One region of the Microbacterium sp. A93 genome, then DNA from elsewhere that is predicted to be linked to it. Evidence: riboswitches for the same ligand, from Rfam matches in the RefSeq annotation. Region 1 holds a riboswitch; the other holds the start of a gene.
What was found. Region 1 has a riboswitch for FMN ahead of pnuC (nicotinamide riboside transporter PnuC). Riboswitches for the same ligand answer to the same signal wherever they lie in the genome.
Positions count from the first base shown of each region.

Region 2: it holds a riboswitch for FMN, as region 1 does, so the genes downstream of both, ribD (bifunctional diaminohydroxyphosphoribosylaminopyrimidine deaminase/5-amino-6-(5-phosphoribosylamino)uracil reductase RibD) here and pnuC (nicotinamide riboside transporter PnuC) in region 1, are expected to answer to the same signal.

Region 1 covers NZ_JBPXMT010000003.1:197,871-205,560, reverse strand. The annotation lists gene ribH (6,7-dimethyl-8-ribityllumazine synthase) at 1-267, opposite strand, end outside; gene ribB (3,4-dihydroxy-2-butanone-4-phosphate synthase) at 264-1,583, opposite strand; gene ACSU1G_RS09025 (riboflavin synthase) at 1,622-2,434, opposite strand; gene ribD (bifunctional diaminohydroxyphosphoribosylaminopyrimidine deaminase/5-amino-6-(5-phosphoribosylamino)uracil reductase RibD) at 2,503-3,627, opposite strand; gene pnuC (nicotinamide riboside transporter PnuC) at 3,611-4,351, opposite strand; FMN riboswitch at 4,473-4,617, opposite strand; gene rpe (ribulose-phosphate 3-epimerase) at 4,655-5,350, opposite strand; gene ACSU1G_RS09005 (RsmB/NOP family class I SAM-dependent RNA methyltransferase) at 5,362-7,089, opposite strand; gene ACSU1G_RS09000 (methionyl-tRNA formyltransferase) at 7,086-7,690, opposite strand, start outside.
Region 2 covers NZ_JBPXMT010000013.1:53,916-61,605, forward strand. The annotation lists gene ACSU1G_RS27755 (extracellular solute-binding protein) at 1-847, opposite strand, end outside; gene ACSU1G_RS27760 (carbohydrate ABC transporter permease) at 933-1,820, opposite strand; gene ACSU1G_RS27765 (carbohydrate ABC transporter permease) at 1,817-2,929, opposite strand; gene ACSU1G_RS27770 (LacI family DNA-binding transcriptional regulator) at 3,046-4,053, shown strand; gene ACSU1G_RS27775 (Fpg/Nei family DNA glycosylase) at 4,141-5,004, shown strand; FMN riboswitch at 5,150-5,294, shown strand; gene ribD (bifunctional diaminohydroxyphosphoribosylaminopyrimidine deaminase/5-amino-6-(5-phosphoribosylamino)uracil reductase RibD) at 5,349-6,407, shown strand; gene ACSU1G_RS27785 (riboflavin synthase) at 6,407-7,036, shown strand; gene ribA (GTP cyclohydrolase II) at 7,033-7,690, shown strand, end outside.

The sequences.
Region 1 (7,690 bases):
GGCCAGGCGAGCCGCGGCGACGGGCAGTTCGAACGCCCCGGGGACACGGATCTCGGTGATCACGATCCCGGCCTCCGCGGCCGCCCGGCGGGCACCGTCCAGCAAACCGTCCATGACCCGCTCGTGCCACTGGGCCGCCACCACGGCGACGCGCAGGCTCGCCGGACCGGCCGACGTCGGGCCCTGCTGTGTCTGTCCGGCCGGTGGTGTCTGTCCGGCCTGCTGCAACTGGGCGCCAAGCCCTCGGGGTGCTCCGTGTCCGCTCATGGGGTGTCTCCTGATTTGGTGGGTCGTGCAGTGGGTGGCGTGGTGGGACGTGGGGTGATGCTGGTGTGCTCGGGGACGAGGTCTCCCGCCAACCGGTGTGCCATGCGGTCCCGCTTGGTGGTCAGGTAGCGGCGGTTGTGCTCGGTGACGGGCGCCGGGCTCGGCACGATCTCGGTCACCACGATCCCCGAGCGCTCCAGCTGATCGGCCTTGTCCGGGTTGTTGGTCACCAGCCGGATCCGGTCCAGGCCCAGCCGGTGCAGGATCATGGCGGCCGAACGGTAGCTGCGTCCATCCGCCGGCAGCCCCAAGTGCTCGTTGGCGGACACCGTGTCCATCCCCGAGTCCTGGAGGGCGTAGGCCAGGATCTTGTTGGCCAGCCCGATCCCCCGGCCCTCATGGCCGCGCAGGTAGATCACGGTGCCCCCCTCGGCCATGGCCTGGTGCAGGGCGTGGTCCAGCTGGGCCCCGCAGTCGCATCGTTCGGATCCGAAGACGTCCCCCGTCAGGCATTCGGAGTGCAGCCGGACCAGCGGGTCCGCTGATACCGCGGTGTTCGCAGACGTCCCCCGGTCCGCCGGGGCCTGGAGCACCACGTGCTCCGCACCCGTCTCCGGATCGGGGTGGACCGATACGCGGAAGGTTCCGTAACGGGTCGGCAGGCTGACGGTCGGGGTGCTGGTGTCCGGTGGAGTGACCGGCTCGACCACCTCCGCCGGCCCGAGGTAGGCCACCAGATCCTCGATCGAGATCAGGGGCATGCCGTGCCGATCGGCGAAATCGCGCAACGCCGGCAGGCGCATCATGGTCCCGTCATCGTGGACGAGTTCCGCGATGGCCCCGACGGGGGCCCGGCCGGCCAGCCGGCTGAGGTCCACGGCAGCCTCCGTATGGCCCCGCCGTTCGGCCACGCCGCCGGGCGCCGCCACGAGGGGGAACACATGACCCGGTCGGCTGATCAGGCCGGCGGTGGCGGAGGGGTCGGCCAGGACCTTGAGGGTCGTGGCCCGGTCCGCTGCGGAGATCCCCGTGGTGGTCCCGGCGATGGCATCGCACGAGACGGTGTACGCGGTCCCTTTGGGGTCCTCGTTGCGTGCCGTCATGGGTGGCAGCTCTAGCCGGGCGGCGGTCTCCGCGGGCATCGGCGCGCACAGCACCCCCGAGGTGTAGCGCACGGTCAGGGCCACGGTCTCCGGGGTGGCGGCATCCGCCGCGAAGACGATGTCCCCCTCGTTCTCGCGGTCCTCGTCATCCACCACGACGACGGCCCGGCCCGCTGCGATGGCGGCCACGGCCTCCTCGATGGGGTCCAGCATGATCCGTTCCGATCCTGGGTGAACTGTCCTGGCCGCGGTCATCGTGACCCCTCTCCGAGCTGGCTGTCGGCTTCCTGGCTACTGGCTTCCCGTCTGCTGGCTTCCCGTCTGCTGGCTTCCCGTCTACTCGCAACATGGTTGCCGGATGCCTCCGCCGCACGGTCATAGTCCGTCAGCCGGGCCGCGTACTTGGCCACCACATCCACCTCGAGGTTGACGCGGTCCCCGACGGTGCGGGCGCCCAAGGTGGTCTGGGCCAGCGTGGCGGGGATGACGCCGATCTCGAACCAATCGCCGGCGTCAGCACCGTCGTCCGCGCCCCCGCGCGCACCACCGTCACCGCCTCCGGTACCGGGTATGTTCACGGCGGTGACCGTCAGGGAGACGCCGTCCACGGCGATGGAACCCTTCTCCGCCACATAGCGGCCGAGGCCGGTGGGCAGAGCCACCCGGATTGACCGCCACGACCCGTGGACCTCGATCTTGGCGATGGTCCCGGTGCCGTCGACGTGGCCCTGCACGATGTGCCCGTCGAAGCGGCCCGCCGCCGGCATGCACCGCTCCAGGTTGACCCGGTCCCCGGCGACCAGGTCTCCGACGGAGGTGCGGCGCAGTGATTCGCCGATGACGTCCACCACCACGCTCCCCGCCGGGGCGGCGATGCCGGTACTGTCCGGCGCCGTGGCGGTGGACGTGGCGGTGAGGCAGGTGCCGTTGACGGCGATCGACCCTCCCAGGGGCAGGTCGGCGACCGATTCCGGGGCATGGATGGTCAACCGGGCGGAGTCCCGCTCGGGTTGGTGCTCCAGCGCCGTGACGGTGCCGAGCTCCGTGATGATTCCGGTGAACATGGTGTTTCCTTCGAGAAGTCCGTGAGCTAGAGGTTCCAGTGGGGTACAGGTTTCAGGGCGACGCGGGTTCACTGCGTCGCGTAGTGCAGCAGGACATCATCACCTCGACGGCTGAGTCCGCCGTTCTCGGCGGGGTCCAGCCGCAGGCGCAGGGCCTGGGTGAGCGTGGTGAGATGCGGCAGGTCGAGGCCGGTGGGCCCACCGCCGAGGACCAGGGGTGCCTGGTAGACGAAGATCTCGTCGACGAGTCCGGCCCCCAACCAGGCGGCGAGCACGGTGGGCCCACCCTCGATGAGGAGGTGAGACGGGGTGTCACCGCCGTTCGGCCAGGCGATGCCGGCCTCGCGGCGGTGATCCAGTCGGAGGTGATCGAGCACGGCGTGGGGCTCGTGATTCGGAACGTGGATCCAGGGCCGGGGAGCCCCGCCCGGACCGCCGCGCAGTGCCGCGCCCTCAGGGACACCTCGACGTCCCTGGACCACCGGGACCGGCTGGTCGGTGAGGTCGTGGCCACCGGCGTCCCGGGCCGTGAGCCGAGGATCGTCCGCCACCACCGTCCCGGTGCCGACGATGATCGCGTCCACCCGGGAGCGGACGGCGTGGGCATGGCGGCGGGACTCCGGTCCCGTGATCCACTGGCTGGTCCCGTCAGCGGCGGCCACGCGGCCGTCCAGGGACTGGGCCAGATGAGCCGTCACGAAGGGGCGCCCGGCGTCCCGGGCCACCAGCCATCGGTGGTTCAGGTCGTCTGCACCCGACACTGCGGTGACGGCCGGGTCGATCTGTTCCACGTCGAGGCCGGACCGGCGTAACCGGGCCGACCCGCCGCCGTGGTGCCCCGTGGGGTCCGCCACCGCATACCGGACCCGTCGGATGCCGGAGGCCAGGATGGCCTCCGTGCAGGGGCCCGTGGAGCCGGTGTGGTCGCAGGGTTCGAGCGTGACCCACAGGGTGACATCAGCGGGCGGGATCCTCGATGCCGCGGATGTCACGGCGAACTGCTCCAGGGCGGCCACCTCGGCATGGGCCGTGCCCCGCCCCCGGTGGAACCCCGAGGCCACCACCATCCCGTCCGCCGCGGTCACCACGGCACCCACCAGGGGATTGGCACCCCGGTGGCCGCGCCTGGCCTCCCGCACGCCGAGGGACAACGCCTCGGCCGGCGCCCTGACGGCGCTACCGGACGCTGTCATGGACCCGTACCCTCGGATCGGGCATGACCGTCTCCACCTCGGGCTTCTCGTGGGCCTTGGCGCGGACCCAGACGAAGAACCCCACCAGGGTGAAGACCCCGTAGAACATGTACATGAACGCGCTGGCGTAATAGCCGGCGTCGAACAGCAGCGGCACCCCGACTACGTCCACCGCCACCCACACCAGCCAGAACTCGACCCATCCGCGGGCCATGCCATAGGTCGCCACGAGGGAACCCACGAAAGTCCAGGCGTCCGCCCAGACCGGCTCATAGGACCCGAGGGCGGCGAACAGCGGGGTGAGGGCCACGGTGCCGATCACCATGGTCGCCACGATCCCGATCCGGGCCGGCAGTCCCGCCCACTGCGGAGCGATCGCGGTGTCGTCTCCGCCACCGTCCTCCCGGCCGGTCTGGCGTTCGGCCTTGGCCCGACGCCACTGCACCCAGCCGTACACCGAGACGGCGATGAACATGACCTGGCGGCCGGCCTGGCCCAGCAGGGTCGCGGTGTCCGCCCCGCCGAACAGGCTGGACAGGAACACCGTGAGCAGGATGAGATTGCCGATGATGCCGACCGGCCAGGCCCAGACCTTGCGGCGCATGCCGCCCAGGGCCGAGGCCAGACCAAAGATATTGCCGAACACCTCACGCATCAACAGGCCGCCTCCGGCGACCGGGATGTACCAGTTGAAGATGTCGACGAGCCACCGCATGGAATCCATGAATCCTCCTTCGGAACGCGGCGGCTCCGGGGGTTCATGCTGCTTCAATCGTCCCGTGGTCCGATCCCGGGTACGCCTGTGGGCCTACCTCAAGACCGCACCGACCGGAACGGCGGTGCTGCACGTGCTTCTCCCATCCAGACTTTAACTGTCGGTACCGGAATTCCACCGGTTCAACCGCTGGTCGGGGGCCACGGGTGTGGGCCGACGCGCGGGTCGCGGACTATGACCGCCGGTTCGGATTTACACCGACCCCGGAGCACGATGAACCTGATTCTGCCACAAAGACAGCACATTGCGCCCTCAGCGCAGTGGCGTACGACGCAATTCGTCAATTGCGGCCGCCGGGTCGTCCGCGCCGTACACCGCCGAGCCGGCCACGAACACGTCCGCTCCGGCCTCGGCGGCGCGCAGGATCGTCTCCCGCGTGACCCCACCGTCCACCTGCAGCGCCACCGGCACCCCGGTGCCGTCCAAGGCCTCACGGGCCCGCCGGATCTTGGGCAGGACGACGTCCAGGAACGGTTGTCCCCCGAAGCCGGGCTCCACGGTCATGAGTAGCAGCAGGTCCAACTCCTCGAGCATGTCCAGATAGGGCTCGACGGCGGTCGCCGGCTTCAGCGCCATCCCCGCCTTCGCGCCGTGGGCCCGCAGTTCCCGGGCGAGCCGGATGGGTGCGGCGGCGGCCTCCGCGTGGAAGGTCACGGACTCCGCCCCGGCCTCGGCGTACTGAGGCGCCCAGCGGTCGGCGTCCTCGATCATGAGGTGGATGTCCAGCGGCAGGTCCGTGGCCCGGCGGATGGCCTGGACCACGGGAAGTCCCAGGGTGAGGTTGGGGACGAAGTGGTTGTCCATGACGTCCACGTGCACGGCGTCCGCGTTCTGGATGCGTGTCAGTTCCTCGGCCAGGCGGGAGAAATCGGCCGAGAGGATGGACGGGTGGATGTGGATGCCGTGGGGGCGGGACCCCTTCTCGGGGGTGGTCACGGGTGTGGTCATGGGAACCGTCCTCAGGGAGTCGTCTTGCGCAGCAGGGCCATGAACATCGCGTCCGTGGAATGCAGGTGGGGCCAGAGCTGGCTGGTGTTGCCGGCACCGAAGCCGGTGTATCCGGATCCGCCGGCCGCGTCCTGCAGGGTGGGCGCGACCTCGGTGAGGAACGAGGTGGTGTCCAGCAGTTCCAATCCGGGGTGGCGTTTGAGCGCGTCCTGGACCTGGAAGACCGTCTCCGCCGGGTGGGGCGAACAGGTCACGTAGCCGAGGACTCCCCCGGGTTTCAGGGCGCCCACGGCGGCGTCGATCAGCTGTCGCTGCAGCTCCGTCAGGGGGCCGAGGTCGGAGGGCTGGCGGCGCCACCGCGACTCAGGCCGGCGGCGCAGGGCACCCAGACCCGTGCACGGGGCATCCACGAGGACGCGGTCGAAGGCCCCCTCGTGGTCAGGGTCCAGCTCGCGTCCATCGCCGCACCGCACGGTCCAGGTGGGTTCGGGGGTATCAGCCACGGGTTTGCGGGGCACCGCCTCCAGGGCCCGTTCCACCAGTCGGGCCCGGTGCTCGGCGGGCTCGTTGGCCAGCAGACTCGCACCGCGCTGGCGGGCCAGAGCGGCCAGCAGCGCGGCCTTGCCGCCGGGCCCGGCGCAGAGGTCGAGCCATCGTTCGGGTACCTCGCCGGAATCACCTGCCGGCACGGCGCCCCCGCCCAGGGGGACCTGGGCCAGGGCATGGGCCGTGAGTTGGGAGCCGACGTCCTGCACGCGGACGGTGCCCTCTTTCACGCCGGGCAACCGGCCGGCGTCGCCCCCCTGGTACAGGGCTGAACCGGGCGCCAACGGCCCGGGTTCCGCCCCGGCCTCGAGTACGGGGCCCAGCTCCCCCAGTCCGGGCAAGGCGACGAGGTTGACCACCGGGGCGGCGTTGTCGGCCTCCAGCAGTGCCACGAGTTCTGACGCGAGGCGCTCCGCAGGACGCCCGTGGTTGGCCAGCGACTGACGCAGGGCCCGGATGATCCACACCGGGTGTGAGTGGCGGATGGACAGCACCTCATCCGAGGGGGCGCCAGACCCGGGCGGCAGCGGCGCCAGCTCATCCAGCCAGGCGTCCCGGTCCCGTGCCGTGACCTTGCGCAGCACGGCATTGACGAATCCGGACGGCCCCGCGCCGATCTGCTCCCGGACCAGGGCCACCGTGGAGTCGAGGGCGGCATGGGCGGGCACGCGCAGGCTGAGCAGTTGGTGGGTCCCGAGGCGGAGCGCGTCCAGGACGGGACGGTCCAACTGGGACAGGGGCCGGTCCACGCACCTGGCCAGGACGGCGTCGTAGAGGCCCTGCCCCCGCAGGGCGCCGTAGGCCAGCTCGGTGGCGAAGCCGGCGTCGCGCTGATCGAGGCGGTGTGCCGCGATCCGGCCGGGCAGGACGAGGTTCGCGTAGGCGTCATCCCGGCTGACCGCCGTCAGGGTCTCAAAGGCGGCCAGCCGGGCCGGATCGGCCTGGCGCTTGCGCTTCGACGGTGCGGAGGCCGAGAACTGCCGGGGCCCACCGGAGGTGCCGCGGTTGCGGCTGCGGCCTTGCTCGTCGCGACGGTCCTGTCCCCGTCCCGACTGTCCCTGGCTCTGCTTTCCCTGACTCTGCTGTCCCCGTCCCGACTGTCCACGGCCCGAGGACTTCCTCGCTCCGGAGCCTCCCTGACCGCCCGGGCCGCCCTGGTTGCTACTGCCGCCCCTGTTGCCCTCTGCGTTCATGACGTCTCCTCTTCTGCTGCCTGTGCCACCTGGAAGCGGGCCCCTGCGGGCAGGCCCCGGGCCCAGTCGGCGGCGATCATGGGCTTCTTGCCGGCGGGCTGGACCTGGATCAGCCGGACCGCCGTGTCGGAACACTGCAGGTGGACGCTCTGGCGCCCCCGGACCAGATCCCCGATGGCGACCCCGTCGTCTGCCACCGTTTCCGCCGTTTCCACCGTTGCCACCTCGGGCAACTCCTCGGCGACGGCCCCGACGAGTTTGACGCGCACCGGCGTCGCCGGGGCGGACGGGTCGGCCGGGTCGGCCGCCGGGAGGTCCAGCCACGCCCAGGCTCCGGGTTCCGGGGTGGTCCCGTTGATGCGGGCGGCCACCTCGGCAGCCGGGCGCGCGGGGTCGATGAACCCGTCTGACTGATCGAGCTTCGGCGCGAACGTCGGTTCCCCGCGCTGGGGCTCTGCGGTGGCCTCGCCGGACAGGAGGTCCGCGAGTGTGCGGGCCAGCAGGTCAGCGCCTGAGATGGCCAGGTCTGCCAGCACCTCACCCGAGGTCTCGCCGGGCGCCAGGTCCCGGACGATCCGCGAGTACACCGGGCCGGTGTCCA
Region 2 (7,690 bases), on a different contig from region 1:
CGGCGTCGAGCATGTCATTGATCAGGTTGAGTGCCTCAGCGGCAGCTTCGGTGTCAACCTCAGCACTACCGTCGGCGGAGAGCACATCGCTGCCCTGCTGGCGCACCAGCGAGTAGAAGAAGCGCCACGCCATGTCGTCGTTGGCGAAGCCGGCGGAGAACAGCATCAGGCCCGTCTTGTCTTTGACGTCCTTGCCCATCTGCAGAAGCTCGTCGGGGCTGGTCGGCAGCACAGGGCGGCCATCCTCGCCGATGTAGCCCGCCTCAGCGAGCACATCGGTGTTCACGTGCATCACGAGCGCGTGTGCGTCGAAGGGCACGGCATATGTGGAGCCGTCCCACATCACAGACTTCTGGGCCTGCTCGGTGGCATCTGTCATATCGATGTCGAGCGCCTCTGGATCGAATGCCAGCAGCTGGTCGCGCGTGGCGTAGTCCGACATCGAGTAGTCGTGCAGGTTCGCGATGTTCGCGGGCTCGCCACCGGCGACGGATGCGTTGAACGCGTCGTAGTACGAGTTCCAGTCGGTACCGCCCAGCCGCTCGACGGTGATGCCGTTCTCGTTCTCGGCGTTGAACTTGTTGGTGAGGATCTGAATCGCCTCACACTCCGTGGTCGCCAACGCCGGGTCGGTGACGCCCTCGGTGGTTCCCTCACAGTCGCCGAACATGCGCGACATGGTGATCGTGGTGCCGTCGAGCTCCTCTGCGGTGACGGCGGCGATCTGGTCGTTCAGGTCGCCGTTGTCTGCGCCCGATCCGGCATCCGCGCCGGTGCCGCAGGCAGTGAGCAGCAACGCCGCTGCCGTCAGCGAGGCTGCCGCAACGGCAGTTTTGGTCTTTCGCATGGTTTTCCTCTCGTGGGGTGGACGATGTTGTCCGTGGCCGCTGGGCAGCAGCCGTTCGGCCGTCATGGCCGGAGTCTGGGTGGCGTCACTTACTTCCGGACGCCATGGAGATTCCTCGGATGAGGTGCTTCTGGAAGAAGATGAACACCAGCAGCAGCGGAAGCGAACCGACCAGGCCACGCGCCATCAGGCTGCCGAGCTCTGTTGCCTGTGCGAAGTTGCCCTGCAGAGAGGCGAGACCGGTGGTGATGGTGAACATCTCCGACTTCGTCGCGGAGACCAACGGCCACAGGTAGTCGTTCCAGGTCTGCACGAAGGTGAAGATCGCCAACGCGATCATGGATGGTCGAGCCAACGGCAGCATGACCGAGAAGAAGGTTCGCCACGGGCCCGCACCGTCGATGCGTGCGGCCTCTTCGACCTCGGCCGGAACCTGCGAGAAGAACTGCGTCATCAGGAACACCCCGAGTGGGGCTGCGATACGAGGCAGGATCAGCGCCGCGTAGGTATTGTGCATCTCCACATCCGCCACCATCGTGAACAGCGGGATGAACATCGCCTCTTTGGGGATCATGAGTCCCGCGAGCACGCTCGCATAGACAATTGTCTTGCCGCGGAAGGTGAAGCGCGCGAACGCGTAGCCTGCCATGGCGCACAGCAGCACGGTGAGGATCGTGGTGAAGATCGTCACGATCGCGCTGTTGATGAACCATCGGCTGGTGAGGCCGACGCTGAACACCCCGAGCAGGTTCTCCAGGGTGAAGCCCTGCGGGATCAGCGTCTGTGTCTCTTTGGTCAGAGCCTGGTTGTCGCTCAGTGAGAGCGAGAGCATCCAGAGCATCGGAATCAGCCACACGACCGCGGCGACGATCATCGCGGCGTGGTACCAGGCGGTCACGACGCCGCTACGGCGGATGCGCGGCGGTCGATTCGTCGTTTCGGGAACGGTCATGGCCATCGTCTGCACGCTCATTTGCTGTCGTCCTTGCCGAGGGTCCGCATCTGGATGACGGAGACGACGAGCATCACCGCGAAGAGGAACAGCGACATCGCCGATCCGTAGCCGAGTTCGAAGTCACGGAAGCCCGCCTCGTAGATGTGCTGGATCAGCACCGAGGTCGAGGTACCAGGCCCGCCGCCGGTCATGATGTTGACCTGTCCGAACACCTGGAACGACGCGATCACCTGCATGACCATGACCAACAGCAGCACGTGTTTGATGCCGGGAAGAGTGATGTTCACGAACTTGCGCCAGGCGCCGGCACCGTCAAGCGACGCGGCTTCGTAGAGCGCGGGATCGACATCCTGAAGGCCGGCCGCGAACAGCACGAGGTTGAAGCCAACGGTCCACCACACGGTTGTGGCGATGACGGCGAACATCGCAGTGCTCGGGTTGGAGAGCCACGGGATCGGATCGATGCCGAGAGGTTCGAGGAGAGCAGAGAGCAGTCCCTGGTTCGGCGAGAGGAAGTATGTCCACACCAGCGTCACGACCGACACCGGCAGGATGTACGGCACGAAGAACACCATCTGGTAGATGCGGGTGCCGCGACGGTTGCCCTGCAGTGCGAGCGCCATGACCAGACCGAGACCGGCGATGAGCGGCACCGAGATTGCGGTGAACAGCAACGTGTTCTGCAGCGCGACCCAGAATTCAGGATCGAACCAGAACCCACCCTCGGCGGGGTGGAAGCCGAGCGCCACGACGATCGCCAGGATTCCCGCGACGCCGAGGCCCACACCGATGGTGAGTCGACGACGCAGCAGCGGCTTGATCAGCAGCGCGATGGCGGCGATGAGCAGTAGAACTCTGGGCACGGGGAGGTGAGTCATCGACCACGTGATCTCGTTGCCCCACAGCATCCGCTCGAAGTTGGCGAGACCAATGAAGTCGCGGGTGGCACCGAGCAGATCCCAGTCGTGGAAACTCATCCACACCGCTTGCAGCACGGGGTAGATGACGAAGATCAGATACAGCACCAGGAACGGTGCGGTAAAGGCGATGCCGTACTTGAGTCCACTGCCGCTGCGCTGTGATGCGCGGCGAAGACTGTTGCGTTCGACCGTCGAGGGGCTCGCCATCCGTACTCCTTTTGCCACGTTGCAAATTGCAATAGGATCATTTTTGCCACGTTGCATACGAGTTGTCAAATGACTCTGACAGGATGGGACCGAACCGTGACCGAGAAAGGATCCGGATGAGCGCGAGCCTCAACGACGTAGCCAAGCTGGCTGGCGTCTCGCCGCGCACGGTCTCGAACGTCGTAAATGACTTCGTGCACGTGCGCGACACCACAAGGCAGCGCGTGCTCGCCGCGATCGAAGAAGTCGGCTACCGCCCGAACATCTCTGCGCGGCGGTTGCGGCAGGGGCGCACTCGCATTCTTGGCTTCGCCGTTCCTGAGCTCTCCCAGCCCTACTTCGCAGAACTCAGCGAGCTCGTCGAGATCGCAGCTCAGAAGCGCGGCTACACCGTGATCGCCGCCCAGACCGGCGGCATCCGCGAGAACGAGGTGCGCGTGCTGCGTGATCTCGGCTCGCACATCGTCGATGGACTGGTCTTCTCGCCGATGACGATGGAGAAGGAGGAGCTGTATCTCACTCCCCCGAACGTGCCGACTGTGCTGATCGGCGAGCAGATCTCGAGCTCCCGCTACACGAACATCGCGATCGACAACGTGTCGGCGACCGCTGACATCACGCGCCACCTGCTCGAACGTGGACACCGTCGCATCGCCACTCTGGGGGCTTACCACTCCGACGTTTACCGCAGCTCGCGGCTGCGACTGAGCGGCTACCGCCAGGCGCTCGAGGATGCCGGAATCCCGTTCGACCCTGCGCTTGTGCTTTATACCGACCGCTTCGGCAGGCAGGCAGGCCTCGAGGGCATCACCCAGGCGTGGAAAGACGGCACCCGCTTCGATGCACTCGTGTGCTTCACCGATCTGCTCGCGTTCGGTGCGATCCGCGCCTTCGCAGACCTCGGTGTGCGCGTGCCGGAGGATGTCGCAATCGCCTCGATCGACGATGTCCAGGAGGCGGAGTTCTCGGTACCGTCGCTGACGACGATCGCGCCGAACAAGCAGGCGATCGCCGACCAGGCCGTGGATTCACTGCTCGCGCTGCTCGACGATGACACTCGCGAGCCGACGAACATCGACATCGGATATGAGCTGATCGTGCGGGAGAGTTCGGGGCGGGACTGACCTCCTTCCCACCTGTCGGATGCCGGTCTTCCCACCTGTCGGATGCCGGTCTTCCCACCTGTCGGATGCCGGTGACATGATGGATCCATGCCGGAGATGCCGGAAGTTCAGGGGCTGGTCGCGTTCCTCGGCGAGCGCGCGGTCGGCCGCACGATCACACGCACGAGCGTCGGTGCCATCGCGGCGCTGAAGACCTACGATCCGCCGAACACCGCGCTGCACGGGGCAACGATCACGACATCCGCTCGTCTCGGCAAATTCATCGTTCTCTCCTGCGGCGAGGACCTTCATCTTGTGTTCCATCTCGCGAAGGCGGGTTGGCTGCGCTGGTACGAGATGCTACCGACGACGCTGATCAAGCCGGGCAAGTCACCGATCGCCCTCCGCATCGCGCTCAATGACGACAGCGGATTCGATCTCACCGAGGCGGGGACGAAGAAGTCGCTCGCCGTGTATGTGGTGCGTGACCCTCAGGATGTGCCCGGCATCGCTCGGCTGGGCCCTGATCCGCTGGAAGAGTCGTTCGACCGGACCGCCTTCGCTGCACTGTTGGATGGGCGCCGCACGCAGATCAAGGGCCTCCTGCGCGACCAGTCCGTGATCGCCGGCATCGGCAACGCCTACTCCGATGAAATTCTGCACGCCGCCAAGATGTCACCGTATGCGATCGCCGCAGCGCTGGGCGATGACGAGATCGATCGGCTGTTCACTGCGATGCGTTTGACGCTGACGGATGCTGTGGCCGAGGCATCCGGAAAGCCACCAGCCGACCTCAAGGATGCCAAGCGGCGTGGGATGCAGGTGCACGCTCGCCGCGGCGAGGCGTGCCCGGTCTGCGGCGACACCGTGCGCAGCGTGTTCTTCGCGGACAGGTCATTGGAGTATTGCCCGACGTGCCAGACCGGCGGAAAACCACTCGCCGATCGGCGGTTGTCGCGGCTGCTGAAGTGACCGGCATCCGGAAAACAGAGACCGTCCGGCGTGTCGGCGGCGCGCCACAGTCGGACACTCCGTCGACACGCCGACTCGTCTCCGTTTTCCGATCGAACCGACATGGAATGAAATGCGCGCGACCGCGTTGAGTACACTGAGCATCAACGTGCTCCGGGGTCGGTGTGAATCCGAACCGGCGGTGACAGTCCGCGAGTGCCTCGGTTTTCCGAAGTGCTGATCCGGTGAAATTCCGGGACCGACGGTGATGCGAGAGAAATCTCGCTAGTCCGGAAGGGAGGCAGCACGATGCGCGAAAAGCGCGCCGTCTGTCATCCCCGGAGTTGAAAAACTAAGGACGACGGATGGCAGTGCACGAGACGGAACGCCGCGCGATGACGCGTGCGCTCGAACTCGCCGCGGGTGGCCCCAGAGGCATCAATCCGCAGGTCGGCGCCGTCATCCTCTCCCCCACGGGCGAGATCCTCGCCGAAGGCTGGCATCACGGCGCAGGCACCCCGCATGCCGAGGTCGATGCCTTATCGAAGCTTGCTGAAGGCGCCGCGCGCGGCGCGACCGCTGTCGTCACCCTCGAGCCGTGCAACCACACCGGCCGCACAGGTCCCTGCGCTCTCGCGCTCATCGATGCCGGAATCTCGCGCGTCATCTACTCGCTCGATGATCCGGGCGTCGTCTCTGGCGGTGGAGCCGAGCGACTTCGGAATGCCGGGGTCGAAGTCGAATCAGGTGAGCAGTCTGACACCGCACGCGCAGTGATCGCCGATTGGCTGACCGCACATCGTTTGGGCCGCCCGCACATCACCGTAAAGTGGGCGCAGAGCCTCGACGGGCGCGCCGCCGCAAACGATGGCACCAGCCAGTGGATCACCGGTCCCCTGGCGCGCGCCGATGTCCACCGCCGCCGAGCAGCAGCGGACGCGATCGTCGTCGGCACCGGAACCGTGCTCGCCGATGACCCAGCACTGACGGCACGCGACGGCGACGCCCTGTACGAACACCAGCCGATCCCGGTGATCATCGGCTCCCGCACGACGCCGGCGGATGCCGCGGTGCGCCGTCACCCGCATGAGCCGCTCTTCTACGACAAACGTGACCTCCACGCGGTGGTCGCGGATCTTCAGAGCCGCGGCATCCAGCGCGTCTTCATCGAGGGTGGCCCGACGCTCGCCAGCGCGTTCCTCGCGGCCGGACTCGCCGACAGCGTGCTCGCGTACATCGCACCGGTGCTGCTGGGTGGCGACCGCCTCGCACTCACCGATATCGGGGTTCCCACGATCGACGGCGCACTTCGGCTCACCGTCGAAGAATGGGTACCGCTCGGCCCTGATCTGCTCGCCGTCGCCCGCATGAGCGAGAACGACCCACACGTGAATGAACCAGACCTGAACGAAGGAGTCCGCTGATGTTCACCGGAATCATCGAGGAGATCGGCGAGATCACCGCCATCGCGCCGTCAGGTGACGGCTGGCGCCTCACCGTTCGCGCGCCGAAAGCCGCGCACGACGCGGTGCACGGCGAGTCGATCGCCGTCTCTGGCGTGTGCCTCACCGTTGTCGGCTCGACGACAGACACTTTCGACGCCGATGTCATGAAGCAGACGCTCGATGTGTCGGCTCTCGCCACGGCATCCATCGGCACGAAGATCAACATCGAGAAGGCCATGCCGGTAGGTGCACGGCTCGGCGGACACATCGTGCAGGGCCACGTCGACGGCACAGGTGTCGTGATCGACGTTCGACCAGGCGCCGAGTGGAGCGTGCTGCGCGTCTCGCTGCCCGCAGATCTCGCACCCCTGGTCGTCGACAAGGGATCGATCTCGGTCGATGGTACCTCGCTCACGGTCAGTGCGGTGAGTGCTGCCACAGCCGATGAGGCATGGTTCGAGATCTCGCTCATCCCAGAGACGCTTGCCGCAACTACCCTCGGATCCCGCACCGTCGGCGACCACGTAAATCTTGAAACTGACATCGTCGCCCGTCACGTTGAGCGCCTGCTCGCGTTCCGGGCTGTCTCGGAAGGAGGCTCGCGATGAGCCTTTCCACCATCGAAGAAGCTCTCGAATCGCTGCGTGCGGGCCGTCCGGTCCTCGTCGCCGACGATGAGAACCGAGAGAACGAGGGCGACGTCATCCTCTCGGCCGAACTCGCCACCCCGGAATGGGTTGCCTGGACCGTGCGCTGGTCATCCGGCTTCATCTGCGCACCGATGCCAGCCGACCTGGCCGACACGCTGAATCTGCCACCGATGGTGGAGACGAACGAAGATGCCCGCTCGACGGCGTACACCGTGAGCGTGGATGCCGCAGAAGGCGTCACGACCGGCATCAGCGCCCACGACCGCGCACACACGCTGAACGTGCTCGCGAACCCTTCCTCGACTGCGACGAGCCTCATCCGTCCCGGCCATGTGCTGCCTCTGCGCGCCGTCGACGGCGGCGTGCGCGAACGCAGCGGACACACCGAGGCCGCCGTGGACCTGATGCGCCTTGCGGGCCTGCAGCCGGTCGGCGCGATCGCCGAGGTCGTCGCCGAAGACGGAAGCATGATGCGCATGCCTGGCCTCATCGAACTGGGCGAGCGTGACAATGTGCCGGTCATCACGATCGAACAGCTGATCGCGCATCTCAACCAGATCGACCCATTGGATGCGCCGGTGACCTCGTCACGAGAGGGCCGCCGTCGTGTGA